DNA from 3 places in the Pseudomonas sp. B21-054 genome. Region 3 is predicted to be linked to each of the others. Evidence: predicted binding sites of a transcription regulator. Region 3 holds the regulator's gene; each other region holds the start of a gene.
The links. The regulator sigma-54, encoded in region 3, starts transcription at its own class of promoters, with help from an activator protein. The targets are predictions, from matches to a motif close to ANTGGCATNNANNTTGCTNT.

Region 1 (3,258 bases), 680 kb from region 3:
CAATCGGTCAAGCTGCGGACGAATCTGTCCCACCAGGTCCGGGCGCGGGAGGTCCGGGGCCTTGCCGTCCAGGGCCCAGTCGGACAAGTTGATGTACTGCACCATCTTGTTGGCTTCTATCTGGGCGGCAAAAAACGCTTCCACGGTTTCGTTACTCAGTTTGTAGGCCGGTGCCTGGGCGACGGCGGCGGCAATGACTTCGCGCTCGCGCTGACGGTCCTCTACGGGTTTGCCACTGTCCCATTTACTCAGTGCCACTTGATCGGCGATGGCCAGGCGTTCGCCAATGGCGTTAAGCAACGGGGTCAGGGCCTCTGGGGCGTGAGTCGAGGCGGCTCCGGCGGTGGAGGCCAGCAGCGCGGCAGACAGGGCAAGGCAGAGCTTGAAGCGCAAAGTCATGGGCAGTCTCGTCTTCTATGGGGGGCTACGGGGCATCATGCACGTAACCTGCGCCCATAAAAAAGGCCTCCCGAGGGAGGCCTTTCTTTATTTCACGCCGTGCGTGGCGGCGCGACCGGATCAGCAGCTGTAGTACAGCTCATATTCCAGTGGGTGTACGAAGGTGCGAACCTTGATTTCTTCTTCGCTTTTCAGGGCGATGTAAGCGTCGATGAAGTCATCGCTGAATACGCCGCCTTTGGTCAGGAATGCGCGGCCCTTGTCCAGCTCTTCCAGGGCTTCTTTCAGGCTGCCGCAAACCTGTGGGATTTCCTTGGCCTCTTCAGGCGGCAGGTCATACAGGTTTTTGTCAGCGGCATCGCCAGGGTGGATCTTGTTCTGGATACCGTCCAGGCCGGCCATCATCAGTGCAGCGAAGGCCAGGTACGGGTTGGCAGCCGGATCCGGGAAGCGTGCTTCGATACGGCGGGCTTTCGGGCTGTTCACGTAAGGAATACGGATCGAGGCGGAACGGTTGCGAGCCGAGTAGGCCAGCATGACCGGTGCTTCGAAGCCTGGTACCAGACGCTTGTAGGAGTTGGTCGACGGGTTGGTGAAGCCGTTCAGGGCCTTACCGTGCTTGATGATGCCGCCGATGAAGTACAGGGCGGTGTCCGACAGGCCGGCATAGCCTTCGCCTGCGAAGGTGTTCTTGCCGTCTTTGGAGATCGACATGTGAACGTGCATGCCCGAACCGTTGTCGCCGTACAGAGGCTTCGGCATGAAGGTCGCGGTACGACCGTACGCATCGGCAACGTTGTGTACGCAGTACTTCAGGGTCTGGACTTCGTCAGCCTTCTTGACCAGCGTGTTGAATTTCACGCCGATTTCGTTCTGGCCGGCAGTCGCCACTTCGTGGTGGTGAACTTCGACGGTCTGGCCCATCTCTTCCAGTGCGTTGCACATGGAAGTACGGATTTCGTGGTCGTGGTCAAACGGAGGAACCGGGAAATACCCGCCTTTGACGCCTGGACGGTGGCCTTTGTTGCCGCCTTCCACGTCCTGGTCGGACATCCACGAACCTTGTTCGGAGAAGATCTTGAACATCGAACCGGAGATGTCGGACTTGAACTTGACCGAGTCGAAGATGAAGAACTCAGGCTCAGGACCGAAGAAAGCGGTGTCGCCGATACCGGTGGACTTCAGGTATTCCTCGGCGCGGTGGGCGATTGCGCGTGGGTCGCGGTCATAGCCTTGCATGGTCGAAGGTTCGATGATGTCGCAGACCAGGATCAGGGTCGGCTCTTCGGTGAACGGGTCCAGGACGGCGGTTTCGTCGTCCGGCATCAGGATCATGTCGGAGGCTTCGATGCCTTTCCAGCCAGAGATGGAGGAGCCGTCGAACATTTTCCCGATTTCAAAGAATTCGTCGTCCAGCGCATCACGGGCCGGCATGGTCACGTGATGTTGAGTACCTTTGGTGTCAGTGAAGCGCAGATCAATCCACTTGACGTCATGATCTTTGATGAGTTGAACCGACTTCGACATATGTCCTCCGGGTGGCTTCGGGCGGGTAGTGGAGTGCCCTTAGATATGGGTGATGCCGGCGCGAATACTCTGCCATGGCAACCTGCCTCACAAGGGAGCAATTTGCATGCCAGTGCCCCAGCATGGGTTTTTTGCACCAAATACACGCTTTTAAAGGCCTGAATCGAAGATTGTCAGACAATTGTGCACTGCAATGTGGCGCCGAATATGGATTGCGACCTGTTTTGGTGCATGCAAAACCATCTGCACATTAACTGGTTAAACCTTGAGCAATTTCCGCTATAATCCGCGCCCCCCTTTTTCGGCTGGCCGTTCGCGCGCTGTTTTCATGAAACTAATCGTAAAAGTCTTCCCCGAGATCACCATCAAGAGCCGCCCGGTACGGATGCGTTTCATCCGCCAGTTGGCCAAGAACATCCGTACCGTGCTCCGAGATCTGGATCCGGTCGTGGTGGTGAACGGCGTGTGGGACAACCTCGAGCTGGAAACCCGCGTCAGCGAACCCAAGATCCTGAAGGAAATGACCGAGCGCCTGAGCTGCATGCCAGGCATCGCGCATTTCCTGCAGGTCGATGAATACCCGCTGGGGGATTTCGACGACATCCTGGCCAAGTGCAAGCTTCATTATGGTGACGCCCTGGCCGGCAAGATTTTTTCGGTGCGCTGCAAGCGTGCCGGCAAGCACCCGTTCAGTTCGATGGACGTGGAGAAATACGTCGGTAGCCAGTTGCGCCAACAGTGCGGTGCCGCCGGTATTTCGTTGAAAGACCCGCAGGTCGAAGTGCGCATCGAAATTCGCGACCAGCGGCTGTTCGTGATCCATAGCCAGCACAACAGCATCGGCGGTTATCCGCTGGGTTCGCTGGAGCAGACCCTGGTGCTGATGTCCGGCGGCTTCGACTCCACAGTCGCCGCCTACCAGATCATGCGTCGCGGATTGATGAGCCATTTCTGCTTCTTCAACCTCGGTGGGCGTGCCCATGAACTGGGCGTGATGGAAGTGGCGCACTTCATCTGGAAGAAGTACGGCAGCTCCCAACGCGTGTTATTTGTGAGTGTGCCGTTCGAGGAAGTCCTGGGCGAGATTCTCGGCAAAGTCGATAACAGTCATATGGGCGTCATTTTGAAGCGTATGATGTTGCGCGCTGCTTCACGAATAGCCGACCGCCTGCAAATCGATGCGCTGGTGACCGGCGAGGCGATCTCCCAGGTGTCGAGCCAGACGTTGCCGAACCTGTCGGTGATCGACTGCGTGACCGAGAAGCTGGTCTTGCGTCCACTGATCGCCAGCCACAAGCAGGACATCATCGACCAGGCCAACGACATCGGCAC
Region 2 (3,258 bases), 1.0 Mb from region 3:
CCTTCGACGATGTAGGCGCTGACGCCTGACTTGATCGCCTGGCGCATGACATCCGGGTCGTGCTCGTCGGTAAACATGACGATCGGTCGTGGCTGGTCGCGACTGACCAGCACCACTTGCTCCATGACATCACGTCCGGGTGACTCGGTATCGATCAGGATCACGTCCGGACGCACCGTTTCGACGCGTGCCGGCAGGTCGATGGTCAATCCGGATTCGTCGATGACTTCGAATCCGGCTTCAATCAGGGCGGCTTTGAGGCGGCCGACTTTTTTCGCGGTGTCGTTGATCAGCAGGATACGCAGCATGGTCGAGGCTCCTGTCAGCGGCTGGCGAAAAGGGGAGCCGCATCGCTCAAGGCGTGCAGTTTGAAGCTGCGGGCATATTTGGCCGGGTCCGAACCGTCCCAGATAGTGCCGTCGATCAACTGGCTGCTGCGCATGTCCTGGCGCGGGGACACGATGCCCAGTGCGCCAGCGGCTTCGCGGTACAGCTTGAGCTGCTGGACGTCCCGGGCCACGGCCAGGTAATCCGGGTCTTCGCGCAACAGCCCCCAGCGGCGGAACTGGGTCATGAACCACATGCCGTCGGACAGGTACGGCAAGTTCACCTCGCCATTGCCGTGGAAGCGCATGGCGTGGGGATCCTGCCAACTGTTGCCCAAGCCATCGGCGTAGATCCCCAGCAACCGGGGCTCGATGCAGTCCAGTGGGGCGTCGAGGTATTCAGGCGCACTCAACAGTTGTGCGGTGCTGCGACGGTTTTCGCTGCTTTGTTCAATGAAGCGGCTGGCTTCGAGGATCGCCATCACCAGGGCCTGGGCGGTATTGGGGTACTGCTCGACGAATGCGCGGGTGCAACCCAGGACTTTTTCCGGGTGATCGGGCCAGATGGTCTGGGTGGTCGCCAGGGTGAAGCCCAGGTTCTGCTTCACCGCGCTGGCGCACCAGGGCTCGCCGACGCAAAACCCGTCAATACGCCCGGCTTGCAGGTGCGCGATCATTTGTGGCGGTGGCACCACCACGCTGTCGACATCCGACAACGGATGGATGCCCTGGGCGGCGAGCCAGTAATAGAGCCACATGGCATGGGTGCCGGTGGGGAAGGTCTGGGCGAAGGTCAGTTTCGGGCGAGTTTGGTGCACGTGCTGTTCCAGTGCCTCAGGACTGGTCACGCCTTGGGCCTGCAGGCCATGGGACAGGTTGATGCTCTGGCCGTTCTGGTTCAGGCCCATCAGCACGGCCATGTCGGTCGGCGCGACACCGCCGATGCCCAGGTGCACGGCGTAGATCAGGCCGTAAAGGCTGTGGGCGGCATCGATTTCACCGCTGACCAGCTTGTCCCGCAGGTTGGCCCAGGACGTCTGGCGCTTGAGGTTCAGGGTCAGGCCGTAGGGTTGGGCGAAGCCCTGGGTGGCGGCTACCACCAGTGGGGCGCAGTCACTCAAGGCCATGAAACCGAGGTTGACCGCGCTCTTTTCCGGGGCATCGCTGCCATTGACCCAGGCCAGGGGGTTGGCTGGAACTTCATTCATCGCGCTTCACCTTCCACATAAAAAAGCGCCGTATCCGGACGGTTGCCAGGGCAAGCCGGATAACGACGCCGTTGTCCTTTAAAACAGTGTGGCACTCATTCCGCCATTGGCATGGGCGCCGATGAACGAAAAGGGTGCAAGGCATATGCCAGCGCGTGCCCCATCACCTTTGCATCAAGATTAGAGACGCCGGGTCTTTCATCCTGTCGGCTCTTCCAAGGCTACGCAGCAAACGAGACCGGTGAGCAGGACAAATCATGCGCGCTCGTTCCCACCCACTCCTCCGCCCCGGCTATAATCCCCGCCTCATTTCGTCGAACGAGTCACACCCGCCCATGTACACCCTGGCCCGTCAGCTGTTGTTTAAACTTTCCCCGGAAACCTCTCACGATCTGTCCCTGGACCTGATCGGTGCGGGTGGGCGTCTAGGGCTTAACAGCTTGCTGTGCAAGGCCCCGGCGAACCTGCCGGTAACAGTCATGGGCCTGGAGTTCCCCAACCCGGTCGGGTTGGCTGCAGGCCTGGACAAGAATGGCGCGGCCATCGACGGGTTCGCCCAGCTGGGATTCGGTTTTGTGGAGATCGGTACCGTCACCCCGCGCCCGCAGCCGGGTAATCCCAAGCCACGGCTTTTCCGCCTGCCCCAAGCCGAGGCGATCATCAACCGCATGGGCTTCAACAACCTGGGGGTCGATCACTTGTTGGCCCGGGTGGCCGCCGCCAAGTACAAGGGCGTGCTGGGCATCAACATCGGCAAGAATTTCGACACCCCGGTGGAGCGCGCCGTCGACGATTACCTGATCTGCCTGGATAAGGTCTACGCCCACGCCAGCTACGTGACCGTCAACGTCAGCTCGCCGAACACCCCGGGGTTGCGTAGCCTGCAATTCGGCGACTCCCTCAAGCAACTGCTGGCCGACCTGGCCCGGCGGCGCGCCGAGCTGGCGGTGGTGCACGGCCGGCATGTGCCGCTGGCGATCAAGATTGCCCCGGACATGACCGACGAAGAAACCACCCAGGTCGCCCAGGCCCTGATCGAGACGGGCATGGACGCGGTGATCGCTACCAACACGACGTTGGGGCGCGAAGGTGTCGAGGGGCTGGAGCACGGTGATGAGGCGGGTGGGTTGTCTGGCGCGCCGGTGCGCGACAAGAGCACCCACACCGTGAAGGTGCTGGCCGCCGAACTGGCGGGACGCTTGCCGATCATCGCGGCGGGCGGGATTACCGAAGGCAAGCATGCCGCCGAGAAAATCACCGCCGGGGCGAGCCTGGTGCAGATTTATTCGGGCTTTATCTATAAAGGGCCGGCGCTGATCCGTGAGTCGGTGGATGCGATCGCGGCGTTGCGTTGATTGATCTTTGGAAACCCATGGTGGCGAGGGGATTTATCTGTGGCGAGGGGATTTATCCCCGTTGGGCTGCGCAGCAGCCCCCGAAAGAACCTACCCGATCAACCTGACACACCGAGGCGGTAGTTATAGGGGCTGCTGCGCCGCCCAGCGGGGGTAAATCCCCTCGCCACAACTGTGTTCACAGCTCCGGTAGGAGTGGTGTTTATCAGAATCCAGGCATTAAAAAGGGCTCCTCGAAGGAGCCCCCTGGGCCGTAGCCCGCCGTCCGGATGGGACGTGCGTGGTTAAATCGATATGGGTGTCAAATTGTCGAGTTCTTGAGTATTAAGCCCTGTGTCAGCCGACGGCGTGAAGTTCGTTGAGTCTATG
Region 3 (3,258 bases):
TCGTGCTGATCGACCGCGCCAAGGTCGTCGACAAGGACGGCAACGTCACCCAAGGCGAGAAAATCGTCTATGACACGAACAAAAAACTGGCCAGCGCCGGTCGTGCCACCGGCAGCAAGGTCACCGAATCGCGCCCACGCATCGACATGGTGATCCAGCCGAAAAAGAAAACCGACGAGCAGAAGGCCCCGTAATGGCAACTCTGAAAGCTCAGCATCTGGCCAAGAGCTACAAGAGCCGCCAAGTCGTGCGTGATGTCAGCCTGTCTATCGACAGCGGCCAGATCGTCGGCCTGCTCGGCCCCAACGGCGCGGGCAAGACCACCTGCTTCTACATGATCGTCGGCCTGGTCCAGGCCGATCAGGGCCGCGTGCTGATCGACGACCTGGACGTCAGCCACCAGCCGATGCACGGCCGGGCAAAGGCCGGCATCGGCTATCTGCCACAGGAAGCGTCGATCTTCCGCAAGCTGTCGGTGGCCGACAACATCATGGCCATCCTCGAGACCCGCAAGGAGCTCGACAAGGCCGGCCGCCGCCAGGAGCTGGAAAGCCTGCTGCAGGAATTCCACATCAGCCACATCCGCGACAACCTGGGCATGAGCCTGTCCGGCGGCGAACGACGCCGCGTGGAAATCGCCCGCGCCCTGGCCACCGCGCCGAAATTCATCCTGCTCGACGAACCGTTCGCCGGCGTGGACCCGATTTCGGTGGGTGACATCAAACAGATCATCCATCACCTCAAGGCCAAGGGGATCGGCGTGCTGATCACCGACCACAACGTGCGCGAGACCCTGGATATCTGCGAAACCGCCTATATCGTCAATGACGGCCAACTGATCGCCGAAGGCGATTCCGCGGCCATCCTGGCCAATGACCTGGTCAAGGAAGTGTACTTGGGCCATGAGTTCCGCCTGTAAGCGCAAAGTGTCTGGCCAATCGCCAGGGCGTCGCTAATTTTATTATGGCGACGCCCTAGGCAAACACTTCAGTTTCAGGCATATAATTTGCTTAAGTTTGGCGCTTCGGCGCCCTGTAGTGGATGGCGCATGTGCGCCGGCGAATAAGGTGTTAAGCCCCTGCCATGAAACCATCGCTAGTCTTGAGAATGGGCCAGCAGCTGACGATGACACCGCAGCTGCAACAGGCCATCCGCCTGCTCCAATTGTCGACCCTGGACCTGCAACAGGAAATCCAGGAGGCCTTGGAGTCCAATCCGATGCTCGAACGCCAGGAAGAAGGCGACGACTTCGACAACACCGATCCGCTGGCCGATAACGTCGAGCAAAAAACCAATACCGAAATTCCGGAACCCTCCTACCAGGAAGCCGCCCCGACGGTGGATAACCTTGAGGATGGCGAATGGAATGAACGCATCCCCAACGACCTGCCCGTGGACACTGCCTGGGAAGACGTCTACCAGACCAGCGCCAGCAACCTGCCCAGCAGCGATGACGACGAGTGGGACTTCACCACCCGTACCTCTGCCGGCGAGAGCCTGCAAAGCCATCTGCTGTGGCAGCTGAACCTGGCGCCGATGTCCGATACCGATCGCCTGATCGCCGTGACCCTGATCGATTGCATCAACAATCAAGGCTACCTGGACGAGACCCTCGAAGAAATCCTCGAAGCCTTCGACCCCGAGCTGGACATCGAGCTGGACGAAATCGAAGCCGTCCTCCATCGCATCCAGCAGTTCGAACCGGCCGGCATCGGTGCCCGCAACCTGGGCGAATGCCTGCTGCTGCAACTGCGCCAGTTGCCTGCCAAGACGCCATGGCTGGCCGAAGCCAAGCGATTGGTCACCGATTACATCGACCTGCTGGGCGGTCGCGACTACAGCCAACTGATGCGCCGCATGAAACTCAAGGAAGACGAGCTGCGCCAGGTGATCGAACTGGTCCAGAGCCTCAACCCGCGCCCTGGCTCGCAGATCGAGTCCACCGAACCCGAATACGTGGTCCCTGACGTGATCGTGCGCAAACACAACGATCGCTGGCTGGTGGAACTCAACCAGGAGTCGGTGCCCAAGCTGCGGGTCAATGCCCAGTACGCCGGTTTCGTCAGGCGCGCCGACACCAGCGCCGACAACACCTTCATGCGCAACCAGTTGCAGGAAGCACGCTGGTTCATCAAGAGCCTGCAAAGCCGCAACGAAACCCTGATGAAAGTCGCCACCCAGATCGTCGAGCATCAGCGCGGCTTCCTGGAGTACGGCGACGAAGCGATGAAACCGTTGGTCCTGCATGACATTGCCGAGGCGGTGGGCATGCACGAGTCGACGATATCCCGGGTAACCACCCAGAAATTCATGCATACCCCCCGGGGCATCTATGAATTGAAATACTTTTTCTCCAGCCATGTCAGCACCTCCGAAGGCGGCGAATGCTCGTCCACGGCCATCCGCGCGATCATCAAAAAACTGGTCGCTGCGGAAAATCAGAAAAAGCCGTTGAGTGACAGCAAGATCGCTGGTTTACTGGAGGCACAAGGCATTCAGGTGGCCCGCCGTACCGTCGCCAAATACCGCGAGTCCCTCGGGATCGCACCTTCGAGCGAACGCAAGCGGTTGATGTAACGGGCCACGCCACAGCGTTCCAGTGGCAGGCATTTCTGCCTGCCGCTTTATGCACTGGCAACGAAGGAGAAGCTGTATGCAAGTCAACATCAGTGGACACCAACTGGAAGTGACCGAACCCCTGCGCACCTATATCGGCGAAAAACTCGACCGATTGGAGAGGCATTTCGACAAGATCACCAACGTGCAAGTCACGATGAACGTCGAGAAGCTGCTGCAGAAGATCGAAGCCACGCTGCATATCCCCGGCGGAGAAGTGGTCGCCAACGCGGAGCATTCAGACATGTATGCCGCAATTGACCTGCTGACCGACAAGCTGGATCGCCAACTTAAAAAGCATAAGGAAAAGACCCAGAGCCTCCTCCAGGGCGCAACCGGTCGTTAACCCCCCCAATCCATGATCCGACTAGAATCCATCCTGACCCCCGGCCGTTCCATGGTGAACGCGCCGGGCGGCAGTAAAAAGAAAGCCCTCGAACAAATCGCCAACCTGATCCACCGCGAAATGCCGGATCTGGAAATGCAGGACGTCTTCGAGGCCCTGGTTGCCCGTGAAAAACTCGGTTCCACCGGTTTTGGCAACGGCATCGCCATTCCTCACTGCCGCCTCAAGGGTTGTACCGCGCCCATCAGTGCGCTGTTGCACCTTGAAGCCCCCATAGATTTCGACGCCATCGATGG

Region 1: glnA (glutamate--ammonia ligase) is a predicted target of sigma-54. The motif match lies at 2,021-2,040, and genes of this name have one in related genera.
Region 2: LOY70_RS09390 (CmpA/NrtA family ABC transporter substrate-binding protein) is a predicted target of sigma-54. The motif match lies at 1,668-1,687, and genes of this name have one in related genera.

Annotation. Positions count from the first base shown of each region.
Region 1 is NZ_CP087204.1:394,631-397,888, forward strand. Features, by position in the region: gene LOY70_RS01780 (chorismate mutase) at 1-399, opposite strand, end outside; gene glnA (glutamate--ammonia ligase) at 520-1,926, opposite strand; gene thiI (tRNA uracil 4-sulfurtransferase ThiI) at 2,255-3,258, shown strand, end outside.
Region 2 is NZ_CP087204.1:2,110,140-2,113,397, forward strand. Features, by position in the region: gene LOY70_RS09385 (ANTAR domain-containing response regulator) at 1-308, opposite strand, end outside; gene LOY70_RS09390 (CmpA/NrtA family ABC transporter substrate-binding protein) at 323-1,534, opposite strand; gene LOY70_RS09395 (quinone-dependent dihydroorotate dehydrogenase) at 1,870-2,889, shown strand; gene rmf (ribosome modulation factor) at 3,226-3,258, opposite strand, start outside.
Region 3 is NZ_CP087204.1:1,077,836-1,081,093, reverse strand. Features, by position in the region: gene lptA (lipopolysaccharide transport periplasmic protein LptA) at 1-194, shown strand, start outside; gene lptB (LPS export ABC transporter ATP-binding protein) at 194-919, shown strand; gene LOY70_RS04565 (RNA polymerase factor sigma-54) at 1,084-2,577, shown strand; gene hpf (ribosome hibernation-promoting factor, HPF/YfiA family) at 2,654-2,962, shown strand; gene ptsN (PTS IIA-like nitrogen regulatory protein PtsN) at 2,975-3,258, shown strand, end outside.